One region of the Rheinheimera sp. UJ51 genome, then DNA from elsewhere that is predicted to be linked to it. Evidence: predicted binding sites of a transcription regulator. Region 1 holds the regulator's gene; the other holds the start of a gene.

Evidence for each region. Region 1 encodes sigma-54, which starts transcription at its own class of promoters, with help from an activator protein. Its sites were predicted from a motif close to TGGCANGNTNCNTGCTT; they were not measured.
Region 2: a site for sigma-54 is predicted at 2,716-2,732, ahead of LMJ53_RS07730 (flagellar protein MotY). Genes of this name have one in related genera too.

What each region holds. Positions count from the first base shown of each region.
Region 1 covers NZ_JAJHOG010000002.1:351,402-358,642, forward strand. The annotation lists gene LMJ53_RS03630 (monovalent cation/H+ antiporter subunit D) at 1-1,245, shown strand, start outside; gene LMJ53_RS03635 (Na+/H+ antiporter subunit E) at 1,242-1,778, shown strand; gene LMJ53_RS03640 (K+/H+ antiporter subunit F) at 1,772-2,041, shown strand; gene LMJ53_RS03645 (Na+/H+ antiporter subunit G) at 2,050-2,433, shown strand; gene LMJ53_RS03650 (HPr family phosphocarrier protein) at 2,469-2,744, opposite strand; gene rapZ (RNase adapter RapZ) at 2,734-3,591, opposite strand; gene ptsN (PTS IIA-like nitrogen regulatory protein PtsN) at 3,588-4,058, opposite strand; gene hpf (ribosome hibernation promoting factor) at 4,068-4,355, opposite strand; gene LMJ53_RS03670 (RNA polymerase factor sigma-54) at 4,381-5,868, opposite strand; gene lptB (LPS export ABC transporter ATP-binding protein) at 5,917-6,639, opposite strand; gene lptA (lipopolysaccharide transport periplasmic protein LptA) at 6,636-7,127, opposite strand; gene lptC (LPS export ABC transporter periplasmic protein LptC) at 7,117-7,241, opposite strand, start outside.
Region 2 covers NZ_JAJHOG010000004.1:384,374-391,614, forward strand. The annotation lists gene LMJ53_RS07710 (PrkA family serine protein kinase) at 1-458, opposite strand, end outside; gene sodB (superoxide dismutase [Fe]) at 693-1,277, opposite strand; gene grxD (Grx4 family monothiol glutaredoxin) at 1,505-1,843, shown strand; gene rnt (ribonuclease T) at 1,946-2,641, opposite strand; gene LMJ53_RS07730 (flagellar protein MotY) at 2,822-3,703, shown strand; gene LMJ53_RS07735 (hypothetical protein) at 3,711-4,046, opposite strand; gene LMJ53_RS07740 (IS4 family transposase) at 4,194-5,522, opposite strand; gene mnmC (bifunctional tRNA (5-methylaminomethyl-2-thiouridine)(34)-methyltransferase MnmD/FAD-dependent 5-carboxymethylaminomethyl-2-thiouridine(34) oxidoreductase MnmC) at 5,701-7,241, opposite strand, start outside.

The sequences.
Region 1 (7,241 bases):
GCGATTTGTTACGGTGCGGCTGGCGAGGATGTGCGCGGTTCGTTTTTTCATCCGCTGTTTCACTTCCAAATTATGGGGATCAATGGCGCCTTTTTAACCGGCGACTTATTTAACCTGTTCGTGTTTTTCGAAGTGTTGCTGATTGCCTCTTATGGCCTGTTAATTCACGCGGGTGGTAAAAACAAAACCAAAGCGGCCGTGCATTATGTGGTGTTGAACCTAACCGGTTCGGCGGTATTCTTGTTTTCGCTGGCGATTTTATACGGTGCTTTAGGTACCCTTAATATCGCCGACATGGCTTTAAAAGTCTCAACCTTACCACCAGAAGATGTGTTGTTAGTCAAAGCCGGTGGCTTATTGCTGTTGATCGTTTTCTCGCTAAAAGCAGCCATCTTGCCATTACAATTTTGGTTACCCGACACCTACGCTGCAGCGTCGCCGCCAGTAGCCGCATTATTTGCGGTGATGACGAAAATCGGTGTCTATGCCTTGCTCCGCGTGTACACCACGATTTTTGGTGAGTCTGCAGGGCCTTTAGCCGGTTTAGGCATGAATTGGTTATGGCCCTTTGGCTTAGCAACCATTGTGCTGGGGGCCATTGGGGTGATGGGCAGCTTGGATTTTCGCAAGGTGGTGGCCAATTTGGTTATCGTATCGGTGGGCACTTTAGTCTGTTTAGTCGCTATGCAGAATACGGCCGCTACCGCTGCGGTGTTGTATTACACCGTACATTCCACCTTAGTGACCGGTGCCTTATTTTTATTGGCCGACATGATTGCTAATCAACGTGGTAAAGCCGGTGATCGCTTAGTGTCTGGGCGTCGCGTTGCTCAGCCGGTATTGCTGGGTAGCCTGTTCTTTGCTGCTGCGGTAACGGTAGCGGGTCTACCGCCGTTATCGGGCTTTATCGGTAAGCTGATGATCCTGCAAGCGGCTGTTACGCCATTGCAGCAAGCCCTGTTATGGTCAGTGGTGCTGGTGAGCAGCCTAATGGTGTTAATTGGCTTATCACGAGCGGGCAGTATTTTGTTTTGGCGCGTTACCGGTTCAGAGTCGGGCGGGGATAAAGCCTTACCGCTACAGGTTTTTGCCGTGTCATTGTTGCTGTTAGCTAGCCCAATGCTGGTGGTGTTTGCCGGGCCTTTAACCGAGTTAAGTGTGGCGGCAGCGGTGCAGCTTGAAGATGTGTCACAAACGATTTCCACGATTTTACTTGAATCTAGCGTGTCTGGAGGTGCTCAATGAGATTACAACCTCGTTACAGCTGGTTGCCAACACCCTATCGCAGCGTCTTGTTGTTTTTAGTATGGTTACTACTCAATCAAAGTGTCGCGCCAGTGCATCTGTTTTTTGGTTTCGTGTTGGCGTTATTAATCCCTTGGATCAGTGCTAAGTTCCGAGATCCTCAGCCGTTGATTGAACGCCCCATTTTGGCGCTACGTTATATTCTTATGGTTTTGATGGATATTGTTACCGCAAATGCGCAGGTCGCGGTATTAATCTTAGGGCCGACTAAACGGTTAAAACCCGCTTTTGTGCGGGTGCCGCTGGATTTACAGCATGAACTGCCTATCACCATTTTAGCCAGTACCGTGTCGATGACCCCTGGCACGGTAAGCGCGGACATTTACCCGACTAAAGAAATGCTGGCAGAAGGTGAAGAAGTAAAACAGCGTTGGTTGTTAATTCATGTGCTGAATTTAGAAGACGAAGCAGAGCTGATTGCTTCGATCAAATCGCGCTATGAAGCCCCGCTAAAGGAGATCTTTCAATGTTAGAGAATGTTATCTTTTTAGTCTTTGGTATGATCAGTTTGGCTTTGATACTTAACCTATGGCGTTTAGTACGTGGCCCAAGCTTGCCAGATCGCATCCTAGCGCTCGATACCATGTACATTAATAGCATCGCCCTGATCATCTTATATGGCTTGCTGATGGGCACCTCATTGTATTTTGAAGCCGCGTTATTAATTGCCATGTTAGGTTTTGTCAGTACGGTGGCCGTGTGTAAGTTTTTATTACGTGGCGATATCATCGAATAGGAGACAGTATGCAAAATTGGATAGAATGGGCAATTGCCTTCTTTTTATTACTCGGTGGCAGCTTTGTGTTAATTGGCTCGATTGGTTTAACGCGGATGCCCGATTTTTTTATGCGCTTACATGGGCCAACAAAGGCAACCACCTTGGGCATGGGCGGTATTTTGTTAGGTTCGATGTTATTTTTTAGTGCGACACCCGGTGAGATCAGCGTGCATGAATTGTTGATTACTATTTTCTTATTGATCACCGCGCCAATCAGTGCACATATGCTTATTAAAGCCGCGCTACATCATCGCACTGAGGCGATTGCGCGGACTACAGGTGAGCAAGAATTGAAGCGAGGACAGTTACAAAACAGCAGCCGTTCGCATATTAAATCGAATTTACCCTAAACAACCTAACAATAGCGTAAAGCACAGGCTTTACGCTATTCGCCAAAACCGGTATTAATTAATAAAGTGATCGCCTCTAATGCCTCAGCAGCGTCAGGGCCTTCGGTGGTCACTGTCAAGGTTTTACCTTTACTACTGGCCATCATCAACAAGGCCAGTACGCTAGCGGCATCTGCTGTTTTACCATCTTCTTGCACTAATTCTACTTTGGCATCAAATTGCTGGCTTAACTGCACTAGCTTGGTGGCGGCACGTGCGTGTAGGCCCAGAGCATTAATAATCGTGACTGTTGCAGCTAACTTATCGGCCATGATGTCTGACTAATTCCCGATGGCGAATTTGTACATCTTCGCGTTGGCTGCGGAAGGTTTCGGCTAGGCTTTGTGCGATATACACAGAACGATGCTGGCCACCAGTGCAACCAATCGCTATCGTTAAGTAGCTGCGATTGTTACGCTCGAGATGAGGTAACCAGCTGGCGATAAAGGTATTGATCTGCCACGTGTATTTTGCCACCACGTCTTGTGAAGCGAGGTAATCTTTAACAGGCTGATCTATACCAGTGAGCGGTTTCAGATCCGGCTCCCAATGTGGGTTGGGTAAAAACCGCGCATCGAACACAAAGTCGGCATCCTTTGGAATACCATATTTAAAACCAAAGGATTCAAAAAGTATCACTAAACGGCCGGTCTTTTGGCCTAAGATCCGCTCACGTAATTGCTCGGCCAACTGATGCACATTCAGTTCAGTGGTATCGATATATAAATCGGCGCGGCTAGAGATAGGATCTAATAACTGTTGTTCACGCGAAATGGCTTCATCGAGCGACATCGCTTGATGGGATAGCGGATGCAAGCGACGCGTTTCGCTAAAGCGCTTAATTAGCGTGGTGTGATCCGCATCCAAATATAAAATCGTCAGTTCCAGCTTGCGCGGCAGATATGACAAAATGTCTGATAACTCATCGGGATCGCCCGGTAAGTTACGCACATCAATACTCACGGCAACGCGTTCATATTGGCCCATTACTGCAGTTGCCAGAGTCGGTAATAGATTAACCGGGAGATTGTCGACGCAGTAATAGCCGAGATCTTCCATGACTCTCAGAGCAACCGATTTGCCAGAGCCTGAGCGGCCACTGACGACGAGTAGTTTCATGACTCACCTGTTTTTTGGCTATAGTCGAGGAGTAGCTGATACAGTTGTTCATCTGACTCGACATGGCGGATTTTTTTGGTTAAATCTTTCTGACTTAACAGTTTGGCAATACCGGATAACGTACTTAGGTGCGTTTGGCATTGCTCCGTGGGTATTAAAATAGCGCAAAAAATATCGACAGCTTGATTATCTATCGCATCAAACGCGATAGGGTCTTTACTGACCACAAACACCAATATCGGTTGGGTTACGCAGTCAAGTTTGCCGTGAGGAATGGCGATGCCGCCACCGATGCCGGTTGAACCGAGTTTTTCACGGGTCATTAAGGCTTCAAGAATCGTGTATTCGGATAGTTCGGGAAGCTGCTGGTGAGCCAGTTCGGCGATATATTCGAGGATACGTTTTTTACTGTTAAATAGAACTGCACTTTTCGTGCAGTTCTCCGCTAACATCGCGTTTAAATTCATAATAATGTCTTAGTGTCGTGACAGTTTTTCTTTGTGTTTAATGACCTGCCGATCGAGTTTGTCTATTAACTGGTCAATCGCAGCATACATGTTTTCGTTCTCAGACACCGCAAACACTTCACCACCGGTGAGATGGATTTTAGCTTCGGCAATCTGTTGTAATTTTTCCACGTTTAAGATGACATGTACATTATTAATGTTCTCGAAATGACGCTCTAGCTTAGCAAATTTATTCTCGACATAATCTTTTAAGGCTTCGGTAATTTCGACGTGACGGCCTGTTAAATTGATTTGCATAGACTCTTCCTTTTAGTTAAGACACTTACAGCAGGGTCTTTCGTTGATTTGACGGCGGAATAAACAACGATTCGCGGTATTTAGCGATAGTTCGCCTAGCCACGTTTATCCCTTGTTCTAACAAAATCTCCGCCATTTTACTGTCACTGAGCGGTTTTGCCGGATTTTCTGCCGCCACCAATTTTTTAATAAAGGCGCGAATGGCAGTGGAAGAACATTCACCACCACTCTCTGTACTAACATGACTGGAGAAAAAGAATTTAAGTTCAAAAATTCCACGCGGTGTATGCATATATTTATGGGTGGTGACGCGTGAGATCGTCGACTCATGCATACCGACCATTTCTGCAACATCATTCAACACCATTGGTTTCATGGCTTCTTCACCATGCTCAAAAAAGGCTTGTTGTTGCTGCACAATGCAATTGGCTACTTTAAGCAAAGTATCGTTTCGGCTTTCTAAGCTCTTTAAAAACCATTTAGCTTCTTGCAAGTGCGAGCGAATAAATTGCGTATCAGCGGTGTTTTTAGCGGTTTTGCTCATCGCCGCATATTGCTGATTGATCCGTATTTTGGGCATAGCATCAGCGTTTAATTCGACTTGCCAGCGACCTTTTACTTTTGTCACCGTGACATCAGGAATAACATACTGTTGCTCTTGTTTAATCACATCCGCACCCGGCCGTGGATTTAAACTGTGGATCAACTGCATGACTTCCTTTAACTCTTCTTCTTTGAGTTTAGTCACGCGCATCAAAGAACGAAAGTCTCTATTCGCTAAAAATTCGGTATAGTTGCTAATAATTTGTTTTGCATCATTTAAATAGGGTGTCGTTGGCTCAAACTGTCGTAATTGCACCAGTAAACACTCTTGCACCGAACGAGCACCGACCCCGACCGGATCAAATAATTGAATGCGTTTAATCACGGCTTCAACTTCGTCGGCCTCGACTTCGTTAGATTGCAGTGAGTCGAGTATTTCTTCGCAGCTGATACTTAAAAAACCATTGTCATCGATGGCTTCAATAATGATTTCAGCAATAGCCCGGTCGATTTCAGAAAAGGGCGTGAGTTGCATTTGCCAACGTAAATAATCTTGCAGGGTATCGCTGGTTTCACCCTGATACACCATATCGTCATCAGGCATGTTGCCACTGCTAACTGGAGCGGCACTGACTAAGTCATCCCAGTTATTATCTAGCGGTAAATCTTCTTGAATGTTTTGTTGATTCAGATCATCGCTGGTATCGCGATCGGCTACGTCTTTTTGCTCTGAGTTTTTGTTGCGTGGATCGTCAAGGGTATCGCGATTGATATTGCCAAGGCTGTGATCAACCTCATCTGGCTGACGTTCGAAATCATCGTCGCCTTCGAGTAACGGGTTCGCGTCTAACGCTTCCTGTATTTCTTGCTGTAGCTCAATGGTAGACAACTGTAATAGGCGTATCGCCTGTTGCAGTTGTGGCGTCATGGTAAGCTGTTGTCCTAGGCGGAGTTGCAAAGAGGGCTTCATGTACCTGTAATTCTCTCCTGAATGCGCAGTTGCGTTCTATCTTCTTTACTATAGCCTGAATTGCTCACCTAGGTATACATCACGCACCTGCTGATTTGCGAGAACATCTTGCGGAGAGCCCGCTGCAATCAGTTCGCCATGACTGACAATATAAGCGATTTCACAAACATCTAACGTTTCACGTACATTATGGTCAGTAATGAGAACACCAATGCCACGTTGGGCGAGGTGTTGAATGATTTTTTTGATATCAAGTACTGAAATTGGGTCAACCCCAGCGAACGGTTCGTCTAATAAAATAAAAGCGGGATCAGCGGCTAACGCCCGTGCGATCTCAACCCGACGACGCTCGCCACCAGATAACGCCATCCCTAAACTGTTGCGGATATGACCGATATGAAATTCTTCTAATAAATCATCGGCAATTTCAGCGCGGCGTTGCGTGCTTAAATCTTTGCGGGTTTGCAAAATGGCCAATAAGTTTTCATGCACGGTCAATTTACGAAAAATCGAGCTTTCTTGCGGTAAATAACCAATGCCGGCGCGGGCACGTTGGTGGATAGGAGCAAAAGTAATATCTTGCTCGTTGAGGGTAATGGTGCCTTTATCCGAGGGAACTAAGCCAACAATCATGTAAAAGGTTGTTGTTTTACCTGCACCGTTAGGGCCCAATAAACCGACAATTTGCCCTGCATTAACTTCTAAGCTGACATCTTTCACTACCTGCCGGCTTTTATAGCTTTTGGCGAGGTGCGAGACCACTAACTTCATGGAGTGTCCTTGTTTTCTGGGGTGAAAATCGTGGTAACGCGACGATTTTGCTCACCTTCAGCACTTAATTGTTGTAATTCAATGTTGTAACGGATCACGGCACCGCGCACTAAGCTACCGCTTTGCATTACTTCGGCATTACCCGATAAGGTTAAAATGCGGCTGGCACGGTCAAATCGGATCTCATTCGCTTGAGCGGTTACAGGACGATCACCTTGCAAAGTTTGTGAATAGGTCGCCGGTGAGCCTGTTGTAATAAACACCTCTTTACCTTTACCGGCACTGGCGTCGACTTCAAGTTTATCCGCTTTGATCAACATGGATCCCTGACGTACTACAACGTTATCGGCATAACTGGCAATGCTGTCAATTAATGAGGCTAAGGTTTTATCTGCATCGACCGAAATAGGCTGTTTATGATCCGGTTCGGCGGCCAAACTGACGGCAGAAAAAAAGGCCAGAACAATCATTAAGCTATTAATTTTCATTGAAATATACCGTCTCTAAATGCTTTTGCAATTGCATGGTTTCTTTTGTTAAATCGACATGCATACCTTGCCCTTTAATGAAAAAACCGGCGCCGGTGATCTGAACGATTTCAT
Region 2 (7,241 bases), on a different contig from region 1:
TCTTCATCTACATCAAACAAACACAGTGGATGATCCTGTACTGGAGAGCCTTTTAAATAGTAAATCGGCACTTGCTGCATTAAATGCTTAAGTTTTTCAGCTAATGACGACTTACCACCGCCAACAGGCCCTAATAAATACAGTATTTGTTTGCGCTCTTCTAAACCTTGCGCCGAATGTTTCAGGTAAGAAACGATTTGCTCAATGGCATCTTCCATGCCATAAAATTCGGCAAAAGCCGGATAGCGAGCAATCACGCGGTTGGAGAATAATCGACTGAGATGGGTGTCTTGCGAGGTATCAATTAGTTCGGGTTCGCCAATCGCCATTAATAAGCGCTCCGCGGCGCTGCTATAGCAACTTTTATCTTTTTTACATAGCGCCAGATACTCCTGTATGGTCAGCTCTTCCTCTTTGTGTGCTTCATAGCGTGCTTTGTAATGCTCGAATATGCTCATATAACCCTCCAGCTCTATAATCGGGAAAACTGCAATCAGCTGTTACTTTAAGGGTAGACACTAAACGTAGGGTTTGCGCAGAAGTAAGGAAATTTTGTTTAAATTAGCCTATTTAGCAAAAATGATTTTGCACGAGCTTGTACAGTTTATGCAACGCTTGTACTGAGGCGGTAATTAGCATAAACAAAAAAATACCCAGCCGAAGCTGGGTATTGAGCAAAAACTGCGTAAAAATTATTTAGCGAAGTTTTCTGCAGCGAAGTTCCAGTTAGCTAGGGCCCAGAAGGCGTCTAAGTAAGTTGGGCGTGCGTTGCGGTAATCGATATAGTAAGCGTGTTCCCACAGATCGACAGTGATGATCGGTGTCACTGACGCATCTTGGATTGGCGTGCCAGCATTGCTGGTGTTGACGATATCTAAACTACCATCAGCTTTTTTCACTAACCAAGTCCAGCTTGAACCGAAGTTGTTCACGGCTTTGTCGTTGAATGCCGCTTTAAAGGCATCAAACGAACCCCATTTCGCATTGATGGCATCAGCTAATGCGCCGCTTGGTTGGCCGCCAGCATTTGGCGCTAAGCAATGCCAATAGAAAGTGTGGTTCCAAACTTGGGCTGCGTTGTTAAATACGCCGCCTTCACTTGAACGAATGATTTCTTCTAGCGATTGAGTGGCATAAGGTGTGCCTTCAACTAAACCATTTAATTTTACGACGTAGGTATTGTGATGCTTGCCGTAGTGGTATTCCAAAGTTTCCGCAGAAATATGTGGGGCTAACGCATCTTTCGCATAAGGTAATGCTGGTAATTCAAAGGCCATTGTTGCTCTCCGTTCACGTTGTTAAATGTGTCTGCATCGCTTAGACTACAAAACCTGACTAAAATACTCAAGTTTATTCGTTGAGCGATTGGGCTTTGCCACTCGGCTGCTGCCGGGACATTATTATCTGTCTAGCAGATATTGGGTTCTTTCTGAAAAACTCAAGTGCTTGGCGGCCTAATACAGGGTAAAATATTGACACAGTCATGTTAAACCGTGAGGACACTATGGAAACGCTAGATAAAATCAAACAGCAAATCGCTGAAAACCCGATCCTGTTATTTATGAAAGGATCACCAAAATTCCCAAGCTGTGGTTTTTCTGCCCAGGCGTCTCAAGCGCTGATAGCTTGCGGTGAGCAATTTGCTTTTGTGGACATTCTGCTGCACCCGGATATTCGGGCTGAATTACCAAAATACGCCAATTGGCCAACTTTCCCACAGTTATGGGTAGAAGGTGAATTAGTGGGTGGTTGCGATATCATATTAGAAATGTTTCAACGTGCTGAATTACAGCCGTTGATCAAGGACGCGGCCGCGCGTCAAAAAGAAACCAGCGCTGAATAATAGCCTGCATGCGAAGCGGCCTCGTTGGCCGCTTCAATGTTATTCGCGATGCGGCTAATCACCTGCTTTTGCCACATCCCTCTGCATCTTTCGTCTTAACTCTTAGGCTTCGTCCGTTGGCGCAGTTAAGGCCTCACTCTCAGCATCGGTTGATTCTTCAGCTAAGGCGTCAGCCAGTGGCCAGCCACCGAGTTGTTGCCAGCGATTGACGATATAGCAAAATAATTCTGCGGTACGTTCGGTGTCATACAAGGCGCTATGAGCCTCTTTCGCATCAAAGGCTATACCTGCTTGGGCACAGGCTTTGGCTAATACGGTTTGGCCTAACGCCAGCGCGGCTAAGCTGGTGGTATCAAAAGAAACGAAAGCATGAAACGGCGAGCGTTTATAATTTAGCCGGTTTATCGCGGCATTAAAAAAGCCTTGGTCAAACGCTGAGTTGTGCGCCACAATAACTGAGCGCTGGCAGCCTGCGGCTTTCTGGGCTTTGCGTACCGCTTTACAGATCTCACCAATGGCTTCGCGTTCATTAACCGCGCCACGAAGCGGATTAAAAGGGTCAATACCATTAAAGGCTAACGAGCTGGCATCAAGGTTAGCGCCTTCAAACGGCTCAACATGAAAATGCAGCGTTTCGCCCGGGAGCAGTTGGCCCGTTTCATCCATTGTCAGTAAATTTACGGCAATTTCTAGCATGGCATCGGTTTGAGCATTAAAGCCAGCGGTTTCGATGTCGATAACTACAGGGTAGTAACCGCGAAAACGGCGAGCCAATAAGGAAGTGGTTTGAGCGGGCATCGTTGCGTTCACAGATAGGTCAATTACCAAAGATGGCGCTATTATGCCAAAAAATACGGCTTAGGTCTTGTGTTAGGCACAATGCTTGCTTAGTTTTTCAAAGGGCGCGGTTTGACATTATGCTACAGAAGCGTCTTTTGCTGTGATTAAACGATAAATTAAAGGGATTAACCTAAGCCTATGCGTGCTTTAGCCTATGTTTTTTGTACTAGCCTGAGTTTGACTGCGTTTAACTGTGTGGCGGCGTCGACACAATGGCGTCAATATTCTGCCAGCATTGAGCAGTCTAGTTGGCTATTAAGTAAAAATACGCCATTGCAGTGTCAGCTAGAGCATGAGATCCCCAATTTTGGCAAAGCGATTTTTCGTAGCCAAGCCGGTAAAGCGTTGAATATGGATTTTGAATTGAGCATGCTGCGCCTGCCAGATAATTACGATCTCGCCGAAGTGATGTCGGTACCACCGCAATGGCGTGCGGGTGAAAAAACCAAAGCGGTGGCCAGTATGAAACTGTTAAAGCAATTTAACGGTGATCTGCCTAAAAAAGTGGCTTGGACCTTACTCACTGAATTAGAGCAGGGGTTTAGCCCAACGTTCTACTACGCCGATTGGTACAGCCCTTACGATAAAGTGGTGGCCGCGTTAAACCCAGTGCAGTTTCCCGCACAATACCAAGCCTTTAGTCATTGTATCGCAGCATTATTGCCTTACAGCTTTGATGATATTGCCTTTACGGTACTAAGTTATGAGAGCGGCGGCGATCAACTCAGCCGAGAATCTCGTCGACGTTTAACCCAGATAGCGGAATATCTTAAGTACGACAGTGAAATCGAATCGATAGAGTTACAAGGCTATACCGACAGCTATGGCGGACGTTGGATGAACGAACAATTGTCGGTGCAGCGGGCTGAAAAGATTAAAGAATTCTTCATTGCTGCTGGGGTTACTGAAGATAAAGTACAAATAGAAGGTTTCGGTGAGCGTCGGCATGTGGCCGCGAATGAAACCTCATTAGGCCGGGCGGTTAACCGTCGTGTCGTGTTACAAATGGCAAAACCTTAAGCAGGGCCTAGCGGCCCTGAACCATCACAGACACTTCACGCCAGCCATTGCGCTCGGCAATCACCACGCGGATCTGCTGCTGTTCGCGAAAGAAATACAATTGCTTTTGCGTTGCTAAGGTTTTCTGCTGATTAGGCTCACCTAAAGCGGTGATATAAAACAGCAACAAGTCTTGCTGAGTTTGTTGGCTAAAATAATGCAATACCGCCGGCATCTTTGTTTCTAGGCGGGCCATTTCTTGCGCATCATTTGGCAGCGGGATCTGCTGAAAAGCCGGTGCAGCGGCTAATTGCCCTGCGCTGACGCTGAGCAGCAAACCTAAGGTGACAATCCAACTTCTCATAAGGCTTCCTTGTTTAATCAGTAATAGCTTGATTAACCTTAGCAAAGTTTCCGCTGCTTTGACTACTACTGGCGATGAAGTATTTCCAGTGGTACCTGCTGCGCGGCTGGGTTTAGCGAGCGCAAACAGGCTGTTGCGTAATGCCGGTCAGTTAAGCTGACCGGCATTTTTCTTTCGGACAGGGTATTTCTGCTTACTCGACTTTAGGCAGCGAGGATAACATCGCTCTCGGCGTCCAGGTAGTAAGAAGTAGGACGCCATTTCGGTAATATTCATCACCACTTTTGGAACTCTTCCCGGCGAAACGTAGGGTAATGTCGCTAACTGGAATACGATGTAACTTGCTGATTCTTTGAAGCTCAGCTGACTTGGCGTGATATCTTTTCCTAACGAAGCGGCCATAAGCACCATCTGATACCGGATCAAATTATAGGCCAGCAATACTCCCCACAGCTCTTGTTTCACCATATCTGGTTTTCTTGAGCGCAGTGTGTAGGTATTCTGCAACATTGACTGCTTTATTTCCCTGAAACCCAGTTCGATTTCCCAGCGGGTCGAGTACAAATCAACAATGTCAGCTGCAGGAAAACGCATGGGATCTACCAAAGAACAGAGTATTTTGACTTCTTTGCCTTTAATGGTTTTAGTGAGTAATCTCGCTTCAATTGTATGCGGTAAGTCTGCGAACTTCTTACGTGACTGAGGCGTTGTGGTCAATCTTACCAGTTGATCCTGTTTGCCCAATGAGCGAATTACTTCATACTGCGTATGCTTTTTTAATGGCAGTAACCAATGGCGTTGCTTTCCAGTACTTTGCCATTTATAAAGCAAACCTAGTGAGTAAAACCCCTTATCGAATAACGTCAGTGAGTTATCACTGGTATGCGGGATTAAGTCCTCAGCCAAAATCATTTCATTAGCCTCAACACTGTCAAACCGGCTGGCGGTGAGCAGATGACTCGTTAACTCCATCTGACATACCATTCGAATTTGCGGATAGCAGGCTTCACCCGTTTGTGACCTTGTTCTGGCAAATGCGGCACTGTTCTCTGGTGTGTCTTCGGTTCGAAACACGACACCATCCACACCTAATAGTGTTAATCCGCACCAATTGGGATGGTCAGCTTGCTGATTCCAATGTCCGGCGGTGAGGTTAAATATATGCTCTATCGCTTCGTAGCCTAAGCGCTGTCTGGCTTGGACGATGGCACTTGGCGCAACATAAGGTACTTTGCCAGGCAGCAATATATCCATCTGAGATACAAGCTGTTTTATGGACATATTACGAAACAGAGCCATCCCCAATACTGCCCATACCATCTGCTCCATTGGTATACGGCGAGTTCTGATAGTAGATACACCGGCAATACTAAGCCCTGTTTCAATAAGTCCAGGGTCTAAAACATCTGACAAACTTTCAACATTAACGTTGTGACTATTTACTAAAACCGTTTCCAAAGCCTGACCAATATGCATAAAAAAAGCCTACAGTGTTTATTCTGTAGGCCTTTATATACCAACCACTGGATCGGTCAACCGATCTGAAAAGTTCTTAACTGATCGGCATTAGGCTGTTGCGAGTATTTTTATGTTAATGCACAGACGCCTAGGCCAAGCTAAACTAAAGCGTCTTTACTCGCTTTATCTTGCAATACTAGTCTTTGTTAAAGCGATTAGCAGCCAGTTGTGCTATAGCATGGCTGCCCTGCGGTAGCGGTTCTGCCGACAACTGACAGGCGAGTAATTCCGCCAGTAGCGGTGCATATAATAAGCCTCGAGCCCCTAAACCTGTCATCACCCATAGGTTTTTCAGCGCCGCCATCTGACCGACTATAGGTAAACGATCAGGTACGGTAGCGCGAAAGGCTGCCTTTGCTGAAATGGCCGTTATGGCGGAACTCCAAGCGGGTTGCCCCAGTTGCTGTTGTAACTCGGCAATGTTTTGCTGATCATCTTCTGTGGTTGTTTGAGCGATCTGACCATCACGGTCAAAGGTTGCGCCGACACTGTGCTCGCCTTGCCAAGCCGGCGTGAGATAGCCTTTATGACAGATCACCGTGCGTAACGGACTGATCTCTGGTGCCTGCACATGACTCACTTGCCCCCGGACACGATTAACGGGTAATGCGGCCAGTGGTGCGAGCTGACCAATATCGGCACCGGTTGCCACCAGCAAATGCTCGGCGTTAAAAGTATGCTCTGCCGTTTCGATTTGCCAGCCTGTTGCCAAGGGGTGTAAAGCCGTGACATGGCAATTAAATCGCACTTCAAACCCCTGTTGTTGCTGCAAATGAGCCAGCAACGCTTGGCAAAATGCTTGAGGGCCCAGCCAGCCTGCTGCTGGCAAGAATATGCCGCTGTGCTGCAAGGCGATGCCGGCCAGGCTTGATGCCTCTGCGGCATCGACAAAATTGACCAGGTTATTTGGCCAGCTCGCCTTCGCGGCCATTTTTTGCTGGCGCGTGGCTAAATGCGCTGTGGTAGCGAGATGAAGCATGCCGCAAAACTGCAATGGAAAGTCTAAGCCGATAGCATGATAATGCTGATAAAACTGTTTGGCATAATGAAAGGCGTGGCAGTGCAGCAACGAGGCGGCCGTCGGTTGTACTGTTAAGTTGGGATAAAGCGCGCCTTGACGATTGTGCGAGGCACGCTGTGCCACATCCGCATCCGCACAAAGTAATTGCACCTTGATACCGCGCTTTAGTAAAGCGGCTGCGCTGCAAAGTGCTGCCAAACCGCCACCAATAATGGTGATATGACTAATGGCAGCCGTTCGCTGGCTTATGCTGTGGGCTTTTTCTAGCTGGTGCTCTGCCGGTACACTGGCGGTGAGCATTTCGCGTTTACGGCCATAGCCTTTAACTTTTTTAATCTGAAAGCCCGCTTGTTGTAGGCCGCGTTTTACAATGCCCGCACAGGTAAAGGTGGCCAGTGTGCATTTAGGAGCGGCTAACCGAAAGAGTTGCTCAAATAAGCTGACTTGCCACATTTCAGGGTTTTTCGAGGGCGCAAAACCATCTAAGAAGATGGCATCAACCTGATGGTCTGTCGGGAATTGGGGTAATAAATCATTAGCGTCACCTAGCCATAAATCCAAAATAACCTGGCCCTCAGCAAACACTAAGCGATGACATCCTGCAACCGCAGGCGGGTAAGCTTCTAATAATGCTTGGCTAAATTCGGCTAACTCGT